Regions from separate parts of the Virgibacillus ihumii genome, predicted to be linked through region 4. Evidence: riboswitches for the same ligand, from Rfam matches in the RefSeq annotation. Region 4 holds a riboswitch; each other region holds the start of a gene.
What was found. A riboswitch is a leader RNA that binds a small molecule or an ion and turns the genes downstream of it on or off. The one in region 4 is predicted to bind S-adenosylmethionine.
Positions count from the first base shown of each region.

Region 1: it holds a riboswitch for S-adenosylmethionine, as region 4 does, so the genes downstream of both, HUX68_RS08560 (OsmC family protein) here and HUX68_RS01600 (Na+/H+ antiporter NhaC family protein) in region 4, are expected to answer to the same signal.
Region 2: it holds a riboswitch for S-adenosylmethionine, as region 4 does, so the genes downstream of both, HUX68_RS00410 (5-methyltetrahydropteroyltriglutamate--homocysteine S-methyltransferase) here and HUX68_RS01600 (Na+/H+ antiporter NhaC family protein) in region 4, are expected to answer to the same signal.
Region 3: it holds a riboswitch for S-adenosylmethionine, as region 4 does, so the genes downstream of both, HUX68_RS07155 (methionine ABC transporter ATP-binding protein) here and HUX68_RS01600 (Na+/H+ antiporter NhaC family protein) in region 4, are expected to answer to the same signal.

Region 1 covers NZ_CACVAN010000001.1:1,723,752-1,729,194, reverse strand. The annotation lists gene HUX68_RS08575 (tripartite tricarboxylate transporter permease) at 1-1,290, shown strand, start outside; gene HUX68_RS08570 (SLC13 family permease) at 1,309-2,691, shown strand; gene HUX68_RS08565 (TraR/DksA family transcriptional regulator) at 2,763-3,302, opposite strand; gene HUX68_RS08560 (OsmC family protein) at 3,403-3,849, opposite strand; SAM riboswitch class I at 4,007-4,112, opposite strand; gene HUX68_RS08555 (glycoside hydrolase family 84 protein) at 4,553-5,443, shown strand, end outside.
Region 2 covers NZ_CACVAN010000001.1:68,534-73,976, forward strand. The annotation lists gene HUX68_RS00395 (SulP family inorganic anion transporter) at 1-574, shown strand, start outside; gene HUX68_RS00400 (universal stress protein) at 618-1,034, shown strand; gene HUX68_RS00405 (hypothetical protein) at 1,128-1,271, opposite strand; gene HUX68_RS00410 (5-methyltetrahydropteroyltriglutamate--homocysteine S-methyltransferase) at 1,378-2,484, opposite strand; SAM riboswitch class I at 2,573-2,669, opposite strand; gene HUX68_RS00415 (ArsR/SmtB family transcription factor) at 2,881-3,207, shown strand; gene HUX68_RS00420 (cation diffusion facilitator family transporter) at 3,250-4,188, shown strand; gene HUX68_RS00425 (NADPH-dependent FMN reductase) at 4,215-4,781, shown strand; gene HUX68_RS00430 (putative glycoside hydrolase) at 5,043-5,443, shown strand, end outside.
Region 3 covers NZ_CACVAN010000001.1:1,424,483-1,429,925, reverse strand. The annotation lists gene HUX68_RS07180 (acyl-CoA dehydrogenase family protein) at 1-1,721, shown strand, start outside; gene HUX68_RS07175 (arsenate reductase family protein) at 1,912-2,268, shown strand; gene gcvH (glycine cleavage system protein GcvH) at 2,332-2,715, shown strand; gene HUX68_RS07165 (toprim domain-containing protein) at 2,913-3,266, shown strand; gene HUX68_RS07160 (thioredoxin family protein) at 3,268-3,588, shown strand; SAM riboswitch class I at 3,655-3,766, shown strand; gene HUX68_RS07155 (methionine ABC transporter ATP-binding protein) at 3,862-4,893, shown strand; gene HUX68_RS07150 (methionine ABC transporter permease) at 4,883-5,443, shown strand, end outside.
Region 4 covers NZ_CACVAN010000001.1:328,409-333,851, forward strand. The annotation lists gene HUX68_RS01600 (Na+/H+ antiporter NhaC family protein) at 1-1,144, opposite strand, end outside; SAM riboswitch class I at 1,279-1,391, opposite strand; gene HUX68_RS01605 (bifunctional transcriptional activator/DNA repair enzyme AdaA) at 2,069-2,665, shown strand; gene HUX68_RS19390 (methylated-DNA--[protein]-cysteine S-methyltransferase) at 2,662-3,144, shown strand; gene phnH (phosphonate C-P lyase system protein PhnH) at 3,513-4,115, shown strand; gene HUX68_RS01620 (vWA domain-containing protein) at 4,215-5,443, opposite strand, start outside.

The DNA of each region.
Region 1 (5,443 bases), 1.4 Mb from region 4:
GGGGCGATGTATGGAGGCTCCTTAAGCTCCATTCTTCTTAATACGCCAGGGGATGGATCAGCCATTGCGGCAACGTTCGACGGAAATGTCATGGCTAAAAACGGGAAGGCAGGACAGGCGATTGCTATCTGTGCAATCGGATCTTTGATTGCAGGTATTATTGCAGTAATAGGATTTATGCTTTTAGCAGAACCGCTGGCCAATTTTGCATTGAAATTCGGACCCGCGGAGTACTTCCTCTTATACCTGATGACACTTTCCATGGTTGTGTCATTGTCGATGGGTAATATGACAAAGGGGTTTATCTCGATGGGACTTGGATTAATGCTTAGTACCATCGGAGTTGATTTACAGACCGGAGTGTACCGGTTTACGTTTGATATTCCGCAGCTAAGCGGAGGGATAGATTTTCTGGTTATCATCATCGGTGTTTATGCAGTTGGGGAAGTTCTGTATAATATGATTGGAATCTATAAACCAAAGGATAAAAAGAATAAGTATGATAAGATTTGGATTTCAAAAGAGGAATGGAAGCGGTCAAGAGGGCCGATTTTCCGCAGTGCGCCGCTTGGTTTTCTGGTTGGGATACTGCCGGGATCAGGTGGAACGCTGGCATCGATGCTTGGTTATTCAACCGAAAAACAGCTTTCCAAAAATCCTGAAAAATTTGGAAAAGGGGCAATTGAAGGTGTTGCGGCACCGGAAGCGGCAAACAACTCGGCATCTATTGGGGCTATGGTTCCGCTTTTGACCATGGGGATTCCCGGGTCCGGTACAACAGCTGTGATGCTTGGTGTCATCATTATGCTCGGTGTTCAGCCAGGTCCGCTATTGTTTCAAAACGATCCTGAGCTGGTCTGGGGTTTGATTGATAGTATGTTTTTGGGAAATATCTTTTTATTTATCATCAATATTATGATGGTCGGTATGTTTGTGAAGATATTGGATATTCCGCCAAAAGTATTGTATCCCGTTATTTTGGTACTGGCTTTCATTGGTACGTATACGTTAAGTTACAATATTATTGACTTTTATATCTTACTGATTTTCGGTGTAATTGGATTGTTTATGAAAATACTTGATTTTCCAATGGCACCACTGATTTTAGCATTAATTGTCGGGGCCGGCATGGAGCAGAATTTTCGGAAAAGCCTAGTCGCATCTGACGGAGGCATCGGGATATTCTTCGGATCGCCTATCGCCATAACACTGGTCATCTTAACAGTGTTATCACTGGCATATCCATTAATTATGAATCTAATTAAAAAGAAGAAACAGGCACAATCTTAATCAAGGCGGAGATCGTTTATGTCCAAATCAAATATTCTTGTTATTCTGGCAGTGGCAATTTATGTCATCGTTGTTTCTCCGCTGCTGTTCGAGTGGAATGTTATCGTGCAGACATTTGGAGTGCTGGTTATCGCGCAAATACTGTGGATTGGGGGAGCACTCCCTTCCCCGGTTACAGCACTTATCTTAATGCTGATGATATCACTCCACTTTTTTTCATTTGAGGAAACGCTTTCGTTCCTGGGATCTGATGTTGTCTGGCTACTGTTCTCAACCTTTCTGATTGCCGGCGCTTTTCTGGAATCCGGGCTTGCCTATCGGATGTCATTGTATGTGCTGCGGTTTTCGAGGGGGAGCGGGAGGCTGCTCCTGTTATTATTGATGTTTCTGATTCTGATGCTGTCTGTCCTTGTCCCAACAAATATCGGAAGAGGCAATCTGATTGTATCTGTTATTGATAAAATCTCAGGCAGCTTGAAGGAATTTGGCAAAGCAGATAATATTGCAAAAACGCTGTTTATTGGCGGCTGTTTTGTTGTCACCCTTAGTGGTGCAGCTGTTATTACTGGTGCAAATTCCACGTTGTACGCATTCAGTATGTTTAATCGGAATGGCAGTATAGAATTGAATTATCTTACGTGGATGCTGCTGTTTATACCGCCAATCATGCTATTCATCGTTATTTTATGGATTACGCTTCTTAAATTGTATCCACCGGAGAAGATCCGGAAAAATGATGTGATTCGTTTCATTCATATGGAGATTGTCAGGCTGGGTAAAATGCAAGCCTCCGAGATTAAAATGATCATTATAATCAGTGTGACAGTTGTGTTGTGGATTATCCAGCCGGTGCACGGTTATTCGATTTCAATGGTCGGGATGTTCGGCGCCGTTCTAACATTGCTCCCGGTGATTGGTATCTGGGATTGGAGTAAAGCGCAGAAGGAAATTGACTGGGGCATGTTTCTGTTTTTCGGATCGACACTTATTCTTTCTCATCTATTGATAGAAACAGGTTCATTAAACATTATTGCAAACGGATTTGTCGAGATTATTCCATCCAACGCGACCATTGTTATTTTAGGGCTGGTTATTGTTGGTACAATGCTGTTGCGTACGCTTTTTGTAAGTGTGCTCGGTTTCATGACAATAATGATTCCGCTTGGTCTTGAAATCGGCAAACAGTTGGGCACCATCTCACCGGTACTGATTGCCATGGTTGTTTTTCTTGCCGGCGTACCTGGATTTTTCCTGGTTACACAGTCACCGGTTAATATGATTTACTATACATATGGTGCGTTTAACAAAAAGGATATCCTGCGGGTTGGTGGAGTTGCAGGTGTTTTATGGATTGCTATTGTTCTGATTTCGGCTGAGTTTTATTGGCAATTAATTATGTAAGAGCAATGTTCTCAAACTATATGGCACTTTTTTCGGCCGTATGGAAACCCATACGGCCGTCTCTGTTCCCGTTATTCCCATTTTGTTTGATCGTTTGGCTCTTCGTTAAATCTTGATTTATCATCAGCTTTTTCAACCGTATTGTGTTCCTCTTCAAGCCGTTCCAAGGTGCGGTTTCTCGAATCTTCCATTTCGCCGTTTGGTTTTAACAGCTTGCTGGTGTGACTGTCAGAGCTAGCCACGGCCTGGTTACTGTGTTTTTGGTGCGTTTCTTCGGCCTCAACGGTACGTTTTGTATAGGGTACTGCTTTTAGACGTTCAAATGGAATTTCCTTTCCTGTGTCTAAACATATTCCGTATGTTCCTTCATCGATTCGTTGAAGTGCTTCATTCACCTCAGTCAGGCGTTCTTCCTGTAAATTATTTTCAGCCATCTGCTGTTGACGATCAACAAACTCGCTTGCGGAATCAGCGAGGTGGTTATCAGCTACATTCAACTCATCTGGATCATTGTCGATTGACCGTTCTGCAGTTTCCTGTGCTTCAAGGTTTCTTTTCATATTTAAAAGATCTGCTTTCAACTCATTTAACTGCTTATCAGTCAGTGTCACAGAATCAACTCCTTCAGTTTGCTTTTCCTTAAATTGAAGGAGTTTAAACTTGAGTGATTTATCTTTAAAAGTGGTGCCGGGTCCAATTAAAAAAGTTTATTTAAGTAGCACTTATATAATCTATGTTTTTTAACGTGGTCCCCTGTAATGTATCTTTTACCGGACAAACCTTTTCCACGTGTTCAATTAATGCCTTTACATTTTCATTCGGGGAAGGGGAATCAATGCTAATTTGATAGCGTATTTCCTGATAGCCGGGCCGCACGTTGGGATTTTTCCCTTGAAAACCATCAGGATCCAAGTCACCCTCAATGTGTACATTAACGTCCTTTACATCAACGGAGAATTGCTCCGCAAATGTTGTGACGAGTACATTAATGCACCCTCCAAGTGCTCCAAGCAAATATTCCACCGGGTTCGGTGCTGCGTCATTTCCTCCCAATGCAACTGGTTCATCAATATCAAATTTCTTTCCCTGTACATCTGCAGTAGAAAGTACCCCGCTACCGCTCCATGCTACTTCTGATTTAAACGTTACGTTAGCCATTAAAAATTCCTCCTTGGATTTTGTTTTGGGTAAACTAATCGTTATACCCGGGTTTAATTAAATACTCCTGCGACCGTAACTTCTCAATATTTGAAATTAAAAAAACACCTCCTTCTATAAGAATAAGAAGAGGTGCGAAAGTTTATATGGATTCCTCTTCTTATCTTTAAGACAAATCTGTCTTTTGGATTTGGCACAGTATCCCGATGGATCCGCTGCCGAGGCTTCGAAGGGCCAATTCCCTCCACCTCTCTTGATAAGAATTTCATGAATCTTTATGAAATTGTTATATATATTACGTTACTTTTTCCGGGAAGTCAAGAGTGGATTTTGAAAATGATTACTTCGGTTTTTGTCGAATCTTGTAAAATAGGCGGTTCTTTTTGCTTAAATTTTTCCAAAATGGGTCAAAGTACGTTATTGCTCTGCTTTTAAATTGCTTCTGATTAACTATGGGAATTTTTTGATATATTTGATATTTTTAAGACAGGCATGGCAGAAACTGACAAGAAGGTGCTCAATTTCCGAGTTTATATGGCTAGATGATTCAATATGATACACATTTTACAGCATGATTTAACATGGTGATAACTAGAGACTTTTGTTCCAATCACCATATTTTTTTGGCTTCATAAAGAATAATATTACGTGGACAGTTTCTAATGGTTGATAGTGAAGTAAAAAATTTTGAGGGAGGAGAAAGATGAAGAGAATAAGTTACTGGAAAAGCGTGTTGTTTACCTCTTTCGCTCTACTGTTATGTGCATTTCTTGTCAATGGTATGAATCAGGTTTCAGCGGCGGAGAAAGGGGATTTGAAAATTAATCCAAAGCCGCAGGAAGTTAAGGTAATTGGTGAAGGTTTTCCATTAACGCCTGTTGTCGGAATTGTAGTTGGTGATGACACCGACAGCCATGCAGTCAATGAAGTCGTTGATACACTGCAGGCGGCGGATGTGAAGCGGATTGTCCGTATGCAACCTGGTGATGAAGTAGATACTCCGGTGACTATTTGGATTGGTGGCCCCGGAGAAAATCCGTCATCTGCATCTGTATTAAATCAGCTTGGTGTCGAAGGACCTGAATCATTGAAAGAAGAGGGCTATGTACTTGCTTCAAAAAATGTGGATAACAAGACAATCGTTCTTGCAGGTAAAGACAAAACGGGTACTTATTACGCAGCAAAGACGTTTAAGCAAATCATCAAGGATCGAAAAGGCAGGGACTGGATTCCAGAAGTGGAAATTCGCGATTGGCCGAAAATGCCGATTCGCGGGTCTATCGAAGGATTTTATGGACCACCATGGACACATGAAGACAGACTAAGCCAAATTGAATTTTATGGTGAGAATAAGCTCAATACGTACATTTATGCACCAAAAGATGATCCGTATCATCGGGAAAAATGGCGCGAACCATACCCTAAGGACGAATTAAAAAAATTGGAGGAGTTGATTAATAAAGCCAGAAATAATCATGTTCAGTTCACTTTCTCACTTTCACCGGGGAATACGGTTTGCTATTCAGGGGACGAGGATTTCAATTCGTTAAAGAACAAGATGCAGGCGATGTGGGATCTTGGTGTTCGTTCCTAC
Region 2 (5,443 bases), 260 kb from region 4:
TGTTGCTGGGACTTTCCTGATGTTTCTCATTATTGTTCTGGGTGGTTTGGTTGTGCAAATTCCAATGGCGGCGCTTGTTGGTGTCATGTTTATGGTTTCAATAAGTACGTTTGATTGGTCATCGGTGAAAAATTTGAACAAACTGCCTAAAACGGATGCAGCCGTAATGGTCACAACGGTGGCCCTCGTTCTGGTAACGCATAATTTATCGATTGGTGTTTTGGCAGGGGTGCTGTTAAGCGCAATATTCTTTGCTGCAAAAATTTCCAAGATAAAAGTGACGGAAGAGCTTATTTTGCGGGAGCAGAAAAAAATCTATCGTGTGGAAGGACAGTTGTTCTTTGCTTCGGTCAGCGATTTTCCGGCAAAGTTTAACTTTATGGACTCTGTTGAAGCGGTGGAAATTGATCTGACACACGCACATCTCTGGGATGATTCGGCAATTGGTGCGCTGGATAAAATTGAAATGAAGTTTGCGGAAAATGATATACACGTAACGTATACCGGACTGAATGATGAAAGCCGCAATTTAAAAAAACGTATCGGCGGACTTTCAAAAGCGTCCGGTCATTAATATGGAAATGTCATAGAGTGCGAAATTTCTAAGGGGTGAACCTTTGTTTAAACGGATACTATTGGCTACGGATGGTTCAAAACATTCAGTTCGTTCGGCAGATTATGCCATTCAGCTTGCAGAAAAATTTAAAGGAACAATTGATGTTGTTTATGTGGTTGATGGGCAAAAATCAAAATCAGATGTTCTCCACCATGACAGTAAGTATGAAATTATGCAGCGAAGAAAAGAAAAGATTCAGCACGTATTGAATCAGATTGAGGGAAACAATATTGACTACAACGTGCAAATACTTCACGGGGAACCCGGCCCGGTAATCGTTGAATTTGCAAATTCGCATGATTTTGATTGCATTGTAATCGGGAGCAGAGGGTTGAATAATCTGCAAACGATGATTTTAGGCAGTGTAAGCCACAAAGTTGCTAAACGGGCTGATTGTCCGGTTCTTATTGTGAAATGAAAAAGTGAAACCATGTCTTTACGTGAATTGAACAAGCCCGTGCCTGAACATCAGGTACGGGCTTTAACGTTTATACAGCATTCAACGATTTTTTCACTGGGAAATATGATGGACAACTTTTGCCTGAAAATCCATTTTGTTAATTCGGTTAATAATATTGGAAATGCTTGTTACGGTATTATCAAATGTCACACTGCCATTGAGCCCTCCTCGTGCATACGCACTGCGGGGTCTCATCTAGGCCTCTCCTCCCGCAGGAGTCTACGTATATTTCCTCCGCTAATTTCTAGAATTGTTCGTTTTTTGAATTACACTTTTTGATTTGTCCCAGCCTTTTTGGCACTTAATTCCAAATTTCACGGGCCACATCCACAACAAATTTCAGTTTTGCCCACTGCTGTTCCTCCGTAAGTTTGTTACCGTGATGGGTTGAAGCGAATCCGCATTGTGGGCTCAGACACAACTGGTTGTGTGGAACATATTCAGCCGCACCTTTTATACGCGAGATGACTTCATCTTTATTTTCCAGTTCACCCGATTTGGATGTGATAACGCCAAGTACAACGCGCGGACCACCCTCAGGAACGTATTTCAACGGATTAAAGCTGCCGGAACGATCATCATCATACTCGAGGAAAAATCCATCAACATTGCCTTTTGCAAATAATTTCGGGGCAATCCGGTCATAGCTGCCTTCAAATGCCCATGTGGAGCGGTAATTTCCCCGGCATAAGTGTACTGTTACAGTCAGGTCATCCGGTTTTTCGGCGAGGCTTTCATTGAGAACACGCACTGCCAGGTCAATCAGATAATCCCGGTCGACCATATCATCATTCCATGGAACACTGTCAGCAGCAAGCCCGGCAATATAGACATCATCCAGCTGCAAATAGCGGAGTCCTTTGTCATAAAAAGCCTGAAGCGCATCTTGATACGTCTGGATAATGTCTTCTGCATATTTTTCAACATCCGGATAAATGTCTGCATTTCGAATACCATCGTTAAAAAACATATTTGGGCTTGGGATCGCAAACTTTACAGCGGCACGTTCATCAACAATATCAAGTAGGTCGTTGACATCCCGTAAAAATGGATGACTTCGGTTAAATGAGATTTTCCCCGAATTCCGAACGTTGTATTTTTCCGTTTCCTGATCATTGAATGCATAACCCTGTTCAGGTACATATCCTTCAAATCCGTTTAAATGTTCCATAAAGTCGAGGTGGAACCAGGTTCGGCGGAATTCCCCATCACTGACAGCTTCCAGGCCGGTTTCAATTTGTTTGTCAACTGCCCGTTTGATTTCCTCATTTTCCACATCACGCAATTGTTCTGCAGAAATAGTGCCTTCTTTAAAATCCTTTCTTGCCGCATGCAGCCGCTCAGGTCGGAGCAAACTCCCAACCTGGTCTGCGCGAAAAGGTGCTTTTGTACCGATTTTGGTTGTCATCCATGTTCCTCCTTTAAGGTAACTGAATCCGAAAACATAAAAAGGCCTCTTCCAATAAGAAGAGACCTGACTGTTTTATACGTCACTCTTCTTATCTTCAAGCATTGCGCTTCTGGAATTAGCACAGTTTTATAACCGATGCTGAGGCTTCAAAGGGCCAGTCCCTCCACCTCTCTGGATAAGAATATTTCGTTATTCAGTTTAGTTTAAATAATACGATACACCTGAAGTTTTGGAATGTCAATACAAAAATTTGCAGCTCATCATCATAGACGGTTTCTTGACTTTTGAATGGTTCAATTATAAAATATGAACATATACTGATATACGCATATATTAATATTGACAACCTTCAGCCAAACATTCGAATGGTTTAGACGAGTGGGGGAATTATAAATGGCAGATCAAAATGAAGAACAGCAGATCGAACAAAAAGATTTGGATGAGGAAACATTGTTTGTTGTTTCGCAGACATTTAAAGCTTTAGGGGATCCAACCAGAATCCGGATCCTGCACTTATTATTTCATAATGAATATTCGGTGAATGGTATTGCGGAAGCGCTGCACCTGAGGCAATCTACAGTCTCACATCAGCTTCGATTCCTAAAGAACTTGCGTCTCGTGAAGTATCGCCGGGAAGGCACAACATTGTATTATTCCCATGACGATGAGCATGTTATTAACATTTTGAAGCAAACCATTGACCATGCACTGCACAGCTGATGCCAACTTTAATATGTTACATAATAGCAGGGAGGTATTCCTATGGGACACGATCATGGTCACGACCATACACATGGTGCAAATAAAAAGGCATTGATGATCAGCTTTATTATTATAACCGCATATATGATCATAGAGGCGGTTGGCGGGTTTATCACGAACAGTCTTGCTTTACTGTCAGATGCGGGTCACATGCTTAGTGACTCTGTTTCCCTTGGTGTTGGATTGATTGCTTTTGCCATGGGTGAGAAAGTAGCTAACTACAGTAAAACATATGGGTATAAACGCTTTGAAATTTTGGCAGCCTTTTTTAATGGTGTGACACTTATGGCCATTGCACTGTATATCTTCTATGAGGCATTTCAGCGGTTTACCAGCCCGCATGAAGTGGCGTCGGTCGGCATGCTTATCATCGCCATCATTGGTCTTATTGTAAACATCGTGGTAGCATGGATTTTAATGCGTGGTGACACCGATGAAAATTTAAATTTGCGTGCGGCATTCCTGCATGTACTCGGCGATTTACTCGGATCGGTTGGAGCAATTGTTGCTGCACTTCTCATCATGTTTTTCAATTGGGGCTGGGCAGACCCGCTCGCAAGTATCATTGTGGCAGCTTTGGTACTGATAAGCGGTTGGAAAGTTACAAAAGACGCCGTCCATGTACTCATGGAAGGTACACCGAAAAATGTTGAATTGGATGAGGTTATTAATACGATTGAAAATGTTCAGGGTGTGCACGGCATTCATGATTTGCACGTTTGGAGTATTACGAGCGGGCAAAACGCATTATCCTGTCATGCGGTAGTTGATGGCAGTCTCAATATTAAAGAAAGTCAAAATCTGCTCCGATATATTGAGGAACAATTGGAGCAAAAAGGGATCGGCCATGTAACCATTCAGTTAGAAAATAAAGAACATCCACATGATGAATCGTTGATGTGCAGTTATGATCAGGGCAATCCGGCGCATGAACACTGATTAAGGAGTAGCGGGGGGAGAAACAAATGAAAATTATCGGATTATCCGGCTCAACTGTCGGATCAAAAACAAGAACAGCAATGGAATACACGATGAATATTGTAACGAAGAAATTTCCTGATGCACAGACTGCACTGATTGATCTGGCGGAATATGATATTCAGTTCAGTGACGGACGTAATTTTATGGAATACGAAGGCGATACCAAATATGTGGCGCAAACGTTGATGGAAGCGGATGCGATTATAATCGGGACACCAATATTTCAGGCATCCATTCCCGGTACATTGAAAAATATTTTTGATTTACTTCCTGTTGACGCATTTCGGGAAAAAATCGTCAGTATACTTGTAACTGCAGGATCGGCCAAACATTATTTAATTCCTGAACAGCAATTAAAACCGATACTTGGTTATATGAAGGCACAGATCGTTCAATCATATGTATTTATTGAGGAAAAGAATTTTTACCGAAAAGAAATTGTTGATGATGATGTGCTGTTCAGGCTTGATCGGCTGGTGGAAGATACAATTGAATTAACGGAAACATATAAAAGCATCCTCGACAAAAAAGAAACTCAATATGATTTTTAAAGTTTTATAGGACAATGACGGTGATTCCTGCAGCCAGCCGCCATTGTTTTTTTATACAGTGGAGTTCTAAATTGTGTCCGCATGGCGTAAACTTCAGCAATCAATACTTCCAACACCCCTCCATTCATTCCAAACCATGAAATTAGCGATGTAACTTATTCCTATTAAAAATTCCGTATAAATTTTCTGCTATTATCTTCTAAAAAATGACAAATTCCATTATAATAGGTTTATAACTTTGCATAGGAGATTGATAGAAAAATGGGAAAAAAACAGCTGATTATATTGGCATGTGCCGGAGTTCTTGTTGCAGGGCTGGCAGCTGTAATGCTGTTTACGCAACAGTCCAGTGGGGAAGAGATACATCGTGCAAGCATGCATAAGGAACGGCATACAAGTGTCGAAACAATTGGATTGGAAAACAAAATGCAGCGTTTTACATATGATTCCGGTTTTACGTTTAAATACCCTGATGCTGTTAGAGGGATTTATGTCACTGGTCCGTCTGCCGGCGGAAGCAGGATGAATGAACTGATCAATCTCGTGGAAACAACCGAATTGAATGCAATGGTTATTGACATAAAAGAAGATCACGGTAATTTAACATTTAAACCTGAGGGTACTAAATATGAGGATATTGGTATAAATTTTATTGATGATCC
Region 3 (5,443 bases), 1.1 Mb from region 4:
ATGATGTTATAACGCCTGAAGATTTTACCGATGAACATAACATGATTGCTAAAACGACGGAAGATTTTGTTGCTGGTGAAGTATTACCGAAGATTGACAATCTGGAAAATCATGAATTTGAACATTCAGTGGATTTGCTGAAAAAAGCAGGGGGACTTGGGCTACTCGGTGCTGATGTTCCGGAAGAGTATGGCGGTCTGGCGCTTGACAAAATCAGTTCATCATTAATCACGGAGAAATTTTCACGCGCAGGCGGATTCTCGGTAACACATGGGGCCCATGTCGGAATTGGTTCACTTCCAATCGTATTTTTCGGAAATGCTGCACAAAAAGAAAACTATCTGCCCAAACTGGCGACAGGTGAATTGCTGGCCGCATATGCACTGACAGAACCGAGCTCAGGTTCTGATGCGCTTGGTGCAAAAACGACTGCAAAATTGAACGATGCCGGTACACATTACATTTTAAACGGTGAAAAACAGTGGATCACGAATTCAGCTTTTGCCGATGTTTTCATTGTTTATGCCAAAATTGATGGCGAGCATTTTTCAGCATTTATTGTTGAACGTGAATTTCCGGGTGTTTCTACAGGTCCGGAAGAGCATAAAATGGGAATCAAAAGTTCATCGACACGTACACTTATTTTGGAAGATGCGGAAGTGCCGGTGGAAAACTTGCTCGGTGATAAAGGAAAGGGACACAAAATCGCCTTTAACATCCTGAACGTTGGCCGCTACAAATTGGCAATCGGCGGTGTCGGCGGTTCAAAAAGAGGAATTGAACTCGCGACAAAATATGTGAACGAACGGAAGCAATTTAATACGCCGATTTCCAGATTCAGCCTGACACAGGAAAAACTTGCCGCAATGGCGGCAAGGACATATGCCAATGAAAGTGCCGTTTACCGGACAGTAGGCTTGTTTGAACAGCGCATGGGGGCATTGACCGATGAACAGTTGAAGGATGGGCGTGAAGTTGCAAAAGCCATCGCAGAGTATCAGATTGAATGCTCGATGAACAAATATACAGCGACAGAGTGTCTGGATTATGTTACTGATGAGGCGGTACAACTGCATGGCGGGTATGGTTTCATGGAAGAATATGAAGTTGCCCGCATGTATCGTGACTCACGGATCAATCGGATTTTTGAAGGAACCAATGAAATTAACCGGCTGATTGTACCAGGAACATTACTGAAAAAGGCAATGAAAGGCGAGTTGCCACTGCTGCAAAAAGCACAAACTTTGCAGGAAGAGCTCATGATGATGATGCCGGAAGAAGTTGGCGACGAACCATTGGATCAGGAAAAATATCTGTTGAAAAACGCGAAGAAAATGGTGCTGCTTGGCGCAGGTCTCGCTGCACAAAAATATATGAAAAAGCTCGAGAATGAACAGGAAATCCTGGTTAACCTAGCTGATATGACAGCAGAGGTTTACAATATGGAATCTGCCATTCTCCGTACCGAAAAGGCATTCAACAAAGACGGTGCAGAAAAAGCGAAGCAAAAACTTCTGTATACACAAGTATATGTGCAGGAAGCATTTAACCGCATCGAAGCGGATGCAAAAGAAACGTTAATTGCTGTTGAATCCGGTGACACACTCCGTATGATGCTGTCATCATTGCGGAAACTGACCCGTCATACGCCGACAAACGTAATTGCGAAAAAACGTGAAATTGCAGCGGGAATAATTGAATCTGAAAAATATTACGTGTAAGAAGAAAACAAAACTGCCTCACCTTAACCGGTGCTGCAGTTTTGTTTTTTCCAAGCACGTGATTGACTGCGGTTTGGCATTACCAGAAGTTGATGGATTACGTCGAATTTTTATTCTCAGCTTTTTCGTCGACCATTCTTCCGTATTTTTGCTATAATGTATCCAATAGGAATAAATGGAGGGATGCGGAATGGGATTGACATTTTACTGGTATCCGAACTGTGGTACTTGTAAAAAGGCAAAAAAGTGGCTGGACGAACAGAAATTGGATTATAAGCCTGTACATATTGTAGAAACGCCACCGTCTAAAGATAAGCTGTTGGAATTGATTGATAAAAGCGGTCTGCCAGCTAAAAAATTTTTTAATACGAGTGGGAAGAAATATCGGGAACAAAACATAAAGGAAAAAATCAAAGATGCGGATGCAGAAGAAATGGCAGAATTGCTTTCGTCTGACGGTATGCTGATTAAACGGCCGATTGTCACTGATGGAGAAAATGTAACGGTTGGTTTCAAAGAAGAGGTTTTTGAGGAAACCTGGAAGTAGTACTGGAAAAAACAGCCCGAACTTAGTATAGTAAAAATGCAATCTATTATCGGAGGGATTTCAATGAGTTTACCGAAAGATTTGTTATATTCAGAAGAGCACGAATGGGTTAAAAAAGAAGGTGACAAAGTACGAATCGGCATTACCGACTTTGCACAATCCGAATTAGGTGACATCGTATTTGTTGAACTTCCGGAAGCTGGTGATGAACTCGAACTGGATGAGCCTTTTGGCAGTGTAGAATCTGTAAAAACAGTATCGGAATTGTATGCGCCGATCAGCGGAAAAGTAGTTGAGATTAATGAAGAACTGGAAGACAGTCCTGAATTTGTTAATGAATCCCCGTACGACAAAGCATGGATGGTTGTAGTGGAGCCATCAGATGAATCAGAACTTGATAAACTGCTTTCACCTGAAAAATATGAAGAAATTGTAGATGAAGACTAAAGAAAAAGCGGGCTCAAGGCCTGCTTTTTTTCTTTTTGCAGATGGCAAGCTTATACGGTCGATGTTATAAAGCCTTAAAGATAGCTGAATTTTGTAATCGTAATGAATTATTGCATCGAGGCATAAAATAACAATACAGACTGGGTGCTGTGTTATAATTTAAAATGAATCTGTTTTCAGCTGGGAGCGATTTGGTGATGACGGATGATCCGGGAAAGATAATTATTGTAGAAGGTTTGACCGACAAGAAGCAAATTAAAAAGGTTATAGCGGAAGAACTGGATGTCGTTTGCACGAATGGCACACTTGGCGTTGAGCGATTTGATGAACTGCTGGAGACGTACAATTTGGACGATCGTGACGTCTATATTTTGGTGGATGAAGACAGTTCCGGAATTAAATTGCGGCGGCAGTTGACACGGGAACTTCCTCATGCCGAACATATGCATGTAAGCGGTGAATACCGCGAAGTTGCCGCAACCCCGGAACACGATATAGCAGTGGAATTGGCCGGAAAAGGTATCAGGGTCAATCCGATTTTTTTACAATAGGGTGATAAGTTTGCAGGAAGCAACTGAGGAAGTTTTGCAGCAGGAACGTTTTCTACTATATATTTACACACCATTTTGCGGAACGTGCAGTCTGGCAAAATCGATGCTGGATAAAATTGAGTCGGTACATGGCGAACATATTTTTTATGAAATGAATGCATCCCTGAATCCTGATTTGATGCAGGAGTATAAAGTGGAAAGTGTTCCGTGTCTGCTGATTAAGGACAGGGACGAGGTAAAAGAAAAGGTTTATGCATTTCGTTCCATTCCAAATATATATAACTATCTGATGAAATATAAACCTGAGTTATTTGTGAAATAATAATTGACATGCATGAAGAAGCGTGCTAATATCATTTTTATACTTTATTAATTAAATATGTGAATTCTCTTATCCTGAGCGGTGGAGGGGCTGGCCCTGCGAAACCGCGGCAACCTCAAATAATTTTTTATTTGAAAGGTGCCAATTCCTGCAAAGCATTTGCTTTGACAGATGAGAGAACGTGAAGATGCAATTTTACGTCTTTCTGTTCTCTTACGGAAAGACGTTTTTCTATTTTTTATGGCGCATAATAGTGTCTGAAGGAGGATTTTGTTGATTTTAATAGAGGGTTTAAGCAAAGTATTCACATCAAATAAGAATGAAATTACAGCTGTTGACGATTTAACCCTTTCGATAAACGAAGGAGAAATATTTGGCGTTATAGGCTACAGCGGTGCTGGAAAAAGTACGTTTGTACGGCTTTTGAACCGTTTGGAAGATCCTTCAGATGGACGGATTGTCATTAATCAGCAGGAAATTACAGCACTGAATAATAAACAGTTGCGACTGGCGCGACAGGAAATCGGGATGATCTTTCAGCATTTTAATTTACTTTGGTCGCGGACAGTAAAAGATAATATTGCATTCCCGCTCGAAATCGCCGGTGTGCCGAAGCGTGAACGTGAAGCCCGTGTAGAGGAATTAATCAAGCTGGTTGGCTTGTCCGGCAGAGATAATGCCTATCCATCACAATTGAGCGGCGGACAGAAACAGCGGGTCGGCATCGCTAGGGCACTGGCTAACCGGCCGAAAGTGCTCCTCTGTGATGAGGCTACATCAGCACTTGATCCGGAAACAACGAATGCGATTCTTGATCTTTTAGTCGACATCAATAAAAAACTCGGGCTGACTGTTATCCTGATTACCCATGAAATGCATGTAATTCGTAAAATCTGCAACCGAGTTGCGGTCATGGAAGAAGGAAAAGTTGTTGAACAGGGTGATATGCTGGATGTCTTTTTGAGACCCCAGCAACAGGTCACGAGAAAATTTGTGGAACAGGTAATGGGAACCAGTGACGAGAATGAAGGCTACACTAAGTTGATTGAAACGTATGAAAGCGGCAAAATCATCCGCTTGCACTTCATTGGGGAAACGGCGAATCAGGCATTGGTCAGTAAAGTTGCCAAAAAGTTTGCCATTGACATTAATATTTTGCAGGGGAAAATAACGCAGACACAGCGTGGGGCATATGGAACGCTGTTTGTCCAGATCGATGGCGAATTGGCTGAAATGGATAAGGCAGTTAACTATATAGTGAATGAAACCTCTGTTGAAGTGGAGGTGGTTCGCGATGTTGACTGAGTTGTTTCCGAATATCGATACACAGGAGTTATGGATCGCGACATATGAGACATTTTATATGACGGTCCTCGCATTGATTGGGACACTGGTTCTCGGGATTGCACTAGGGCTAATGCTTTATCTGACAGATAGAGGCGGTATCTGGCAGAATAAAACTTTTAACGTGATTGTTGCAGCCATTGTGAATGTGTCCCGGGCAATACCGTTTATTATACTGATTTTACTGCTTTTTCCTTTTACTGACTTTTTAATCGGTACAGTCCGCGGACCGAATGCCGCGTTGCCCGCTTTGATAATCGGTTCGGCACCTTTTTACGGAAGGCTTGTTGAAATTGCCCTGAAAGAAGTGGACAAAGGTGTCATCGAGGCAGCCAAATCAATGGGTGCTAAAAGCTTGACAATAATTTTTCGGGTTCTGTTGCCGGAATCGATGCCTGCACTTGTATCAGGTCTGACCGTAACCGCCATTGCGCTAATCAGCTACACTGCGATGGCAGGTGTTATCGGTGCAGGTGGACTTGGAAGTTACGCTTATTTCTTTGGTTTTCAA
Region 4 (5,443 bases):
CCTGAAAGGTACTGGCGAATATATCCAGTACGCTTGCGGAACGGCGCCTGTCAACTCCGAACCGTTCGGAAATTTGTTTGACTAATGGTCCGACACTAATAATTGAAATCGTATTATTGGCGGTTGAAACGTCAAAAACACTGACAAGGCCTGCAATACCGGCTTCGGCACCTTTTCTGGATTTAATCCGATTGCTTATTGCATTTAACAGGTAGTCAATTCCTCCATTAACACGAATAAGTTCAACTAAACCGCCGAGCAGAATGGACAACAGGGCAAGTTCCTGCATACCCGCCATGCCGTCACCAAGCAGGTTAAGGAATCCCATGCCATCGAATTCACCGTAGAACCAACCGACAATTCCTGCAAAAATGGTTCCACCGATTAATACATAAATCACATTGACTCCAGCAATTGCAATAACCAGTACAGCTAGATATGGCAGGACTTTGATCAGTTCATACGGATGTTCACCACTCACACCGCCGCTCGTATCCATTGTCATGATTCCAAAAATTACAGCAGTTACGATTGCCGCCGGCAGCGCAATGTAAATATTCACTTTAAATTTATCACTCATTTTGACTGCCTGTGTGCGGACAGCTGCGATAGTCGTATCGGAAATCATGGACAGGTTATCACCGAACATAGCGCCACTGACGATGGCACCCATTATCAACGCTGCACTCATTCCGGTCTGATCAGCCAGTCCGGCGCCGATTGGAGCAAGTGCAACGACTGTACCAACCGATGTCCCCATTGAAATGGAGATGAAGCATCCGATGATGAACAATCCTACAATCAACAGGTTTTGAGGCAGAAAAGTCAGCCCAAGGTTAACGGTTGATTCAACTGCACCGACACCTTCTGCAACCGCAGCGAATGCACCAGCCAACAGGTAAATAATAACCATCAACATGATGTTCGGATGGCCAGCCCCTTTTGTCAGGTGATCCAGTTTATCCTGAAAAGCCATTTTCCGGTTCATAAACAGTGCGAATAAAACAGCAATAAACACTGCAACAAGAACAGGTAATTTATAAAAATCTCCGTTAATCAGTCCGGAGCCTATAAATAACAATAAAAAGACGATAAATGGAAATAACGCAAAAGCGTTTCCTTTATTAAATTCTGATGACTTCATTTTCCAACTCCCCTTTGGTGTAGATACTGGTTTGCCGATACAAGGGTTTGTTTAAGGAATTTTTTCATGTGATGATTCATAAAAAATGTGATCAAAAACAAAAAACCTCCCGTTTTGGAAGGAGATTGACAATAATTTTATCTTCCAAAACGCATGTAACGCGATTTGCTGGAATTGGCACCTTGCAATTTTTGCGCAGGTTGCCGGGCTTCATAGGGCCAGATCCCTCAGCCACTCTGGATAAGCTTCTATGAAATTCATGATGAAAAGTGTAATATACTAATTAAGATGTGTCAATGAAATACATTTGGAATTTATGAAAGATTATTTGAAGGAGTTTATAAATTGTGAAACATTTGCCATCAAAAAACGTAAATAATGAGGGAGAAGGTGGTCATTACGGATGATCAACAGCCGAATCGGGTCGGCACCTAATTTCCAGAATTAATGAACATGGGGTGAATGGTATGAAGAAGTATATAGTCTTTATTGTTAGTTTTACGGTATTGTATCTTGTCTTTCAAATTGTATCAGGGTTAATTCTAACAGTGCTATATAATCCTGATCTACCATCAACGGGAAGCAATCTTGAAGCAGGTTCCACTACCTTATTATTGGTCATGTTGTTGATTGCGACTCTTTCTTATTTTATATCGCAAAAAGTAGGTAAAAGAACCTTGTCATAGTCTACTAAACTGTATTCTGATCCAGTTATTGGGATGCAGTTTTTTTAACGTGTTGCAGTTTACGTAAATATTAATACCGTTTAGATATATAACCAAAAATCGTAATGGTGTACCGGTCGAATTCAACGGACGCTTTCTTGTCCGGAACAGTTTGATCTGGTAAAAATTAAACCGCAATTATGAAGAAGAAATGTTTCTAATCGGCTGATAAAGTAGAAGTAAAGGGAGGTTTCTGGCAATGAAATCAATAGACGGTATGTTTGAAGAGGAGTTGTGGCATGCAGTGGTTTCTTGTAATGCTTTGTATGACGGGAAGTTCTATTATGCCATTCGCACAACAGGGATATTTTGCCGCCCGTCATGCAAGTCAAAACAGCCGAAATATAAAAATGTAACCTTTTATGCTACAGAATTGAAGGCAATGGAAGCAGGTTATCGCCCATGCAAAAGGTGCCGGCCGGATTTACTCCGGTATATGCCGGAGGAGGCGGTTGTAAAGGATACAAAAGAAATTATGGAGCAGGAGTTTTTCCAACTGCTTGATTTAAGCGAACTGGCACAAAAAGTGGGAGTAAGCAAGTTTCATTTGCATCGCTTGTTCAAGAAAAATACAGGGAGTACACCACGAAAGTATTTGGAAAAAGTAAGAGTCCGACATGCAGAAAAATTAATCATAAATACAAAAAAATCGATTGCGGCAATTGCTTTTCAAACAGGCTTTCAAAGTATTTCGGGCTTTTACAAGGCATTCAGACGGGAGACTGGGAAAGCACCAAGCCGTTATCGTACAGAAAATGCCCCAGACATTGCGATGCAGAGAGGTGACAGTACATGATATACGATGAATGTGAAACAAAAATCGGTATGCTGCGGTTTGTTTTTGACGAAATGAGTGGGGTGCTGCAACGAATTGTACTGACAGATGAACAATGGGATGCTTTGTGTGCAGGTAATGCTATGAGGAAAAGTCACGCGACTGGAAAACCTCTGCGTGAACAGATGCAGGCATACCTTGGAGGGGAGCGTCAGCAATTTGATATTGCATTTGAATTGAATGGTACACCTTTTCAGAGGGAAGCATGGCAGGCACTTCATGACATTCCTTATGGAAAAACACAATCCTACACGGAAATAGCTGCTTCGATTGGACGGCCAAAAGCAGTCCGTGCAGTAGGACATGCTAATGCCGTCAACCCCTTGCCAATCATCATTCCATGTCACCGGGTTATTGGCAAAAACAATAAATTGACCGGATATGCCGGCGGGATGGACATGAAAAAGCAACTGCTTGAAATTGAAGGTGCAGAGATATGACAGAAATGAGCTCCTGCATACTGAAAGCAGCAATTGCTATTTTTCAATAATATTCAATCCGATTTGAATTATAATCACTCAATGCGCATGGAAGATTTATGAAACTTTCCGTGTTTTCTCTGTAAATGATGTTTACAAATATTTAACACCAGCTTTATTCACATTAACCTGGCCACAAGTTATGATGAAGTTGTTAGGAGGGTTGGGGGCAGTATATAAGGGGAAATTAGAAGAAATGGTTGAATGGACTGATGACCTGCGGAAGAAAAAGAAATCACGAAACGACGGATGGATATGCATACAAATCTGCAGCAAGCAAAGGTGAATTTCGAAATGATGGCGGGATAATAACGATTAGGGGTGTTTAAATGCCAGTCGATTATGTTCATGATTTGCAAAATGTGTACCGGGAACTTCTGGATGGTTTGTCGCGTCCTGGGGAAATAAAAGTCATAAAGGACAGTATGGAAACAGTGGATAAGGATCTACCGTGTTTTCATTCTTCTTTTTTGACTGCATTGACACTGCTTGATGGGGAGGTGAGTTTTCACATTATCTCTAAACAACAATCCAAAATAGCAGAAAAAGTATCTGCGTACACAATGGCCAAACATGTTGCACCTGACGAGGCTGACTTTGTATTTGCATTTAAGGATGCGTCTGAAAAAGAAATTGTGGATGTTTTGAACGTATGCAAATTCGGTGACCTGGAAAATCCGCAATATGCAGCAACATGGATTATCGAAAGTGAGTCTTTGTCCAATAGCCCAGGAGTTACATTAAAGGGGCCTGGTATAAAAAAACAAATGATGTTGAATACAGATTGTCCGTTGGCTGTATGGGCGAAAAGAAATGAGTTCAGGCAGGAATTTCCTCTTGGTATAGATGTTATTTTTGTTGATAAACGTGCCAGAGCGGCTTGTATTCCCAGATCAACAATTGTAGAAAACGTGCCAAATATGCTTGACTGAGACGCTATATAGCCCTTTTCCGTGCGATATCCAGATTTCCGAATCGACTTTCTAATGTGAAAGTCGATTCTTTGTAAAAAATCCGGATACGACAATTTTCTATACTGATTTAAGCAATAACCGCTTCAACAAGGGCGCGAAATGCTCCGGCAGTTCTTCGACACCAGGAATCATCAGGCGTTCGCGGCCGTAAATGTTCTGCATTGTAGCATCTTCTCGCTCATCAATTTCGCCTTCTGCCAGAAACATCCCGATGACATCAATTCCTCGTTTGCGTGCTTCGGCAACAGCAACATTTGTGTCGATGATGCCATTTTGGTCGTAATTGGCTGCAGCCGGTTCGCCGTCGGAAAAGATGAGCAGAAATTTGTGTTTTTCCCGTCTGGCTGCCAGGTGCTCAGCCGCAACGCGAATGCTGAATCCGTCCCGGTTGTCTTCCTGTGGCTCCAGTTGCATGATGTCTGCACCGTTATTTTTATAAAAGGAATCCTGAAACTGATGGACATAATGAAAATAATTCGGCTGATACGTGTCTTTTACATCGGTTGCTTCTTCCCAAAAGCCGACAATTGAATGTGGGATTTTCAGCTGATTGAGTACTTCATGAAAAAGTGTGATCCCCAATTTTGTTTCATCCATTTTATTGTACATGGACGCGGAACAGTCAACGAGTAATGTAAATGCAGCATCAACCGTATTTGAATCATCATTCTTTTTATAAAAAATTCGTGGATTTTCGTTTGTTGCCACTGGGAGTAGATTTTTGGAAAGTCTGCCAAACAGCAAATTTTTTCGTGGTGCGTTCATTTGATACTCCAGTACTTTCTCAATCGTTGTGGCAAGCCGGCGTTTATGATCCTCAATCTTTCTGACGGCTTCGTCATAGGAGCGCTCATCCTCTGTTGTTCGTGCAGTGGCATATTTGTCAATCGCCACCGCATATTGATTAACCTCGCCATAACCGGAACCATTTGCTTGTCGTTCTTCGGTTTTTCCTTGCTTTTCCAGCGAATCAACGTCTGAATAGTCGTTCTGGTCGCTTTTTCCGGAAGCCCCTTGAATCGTTCCTTCCGCCTGATCACCATCTTCCGTTTCACGGGAGTTACCACCATTGATATTTGTTTTAGTACCCGAATCCAGTTCGAACTGTAAAAAGGTCTGTTTCCGGTTACTGTTTTCATTTTCCCGGTGCCATGTGGAAAATTCCTCATCTACATATTCACTTTCCTCCTGATCAGCATCTTCCCGGTCTTCATTTTCCAATGGATCAGTACGGGTCAGTTCATCAAATAAGGTGTCTTTTTGAAACTGCTCGTGATGGGCGATGG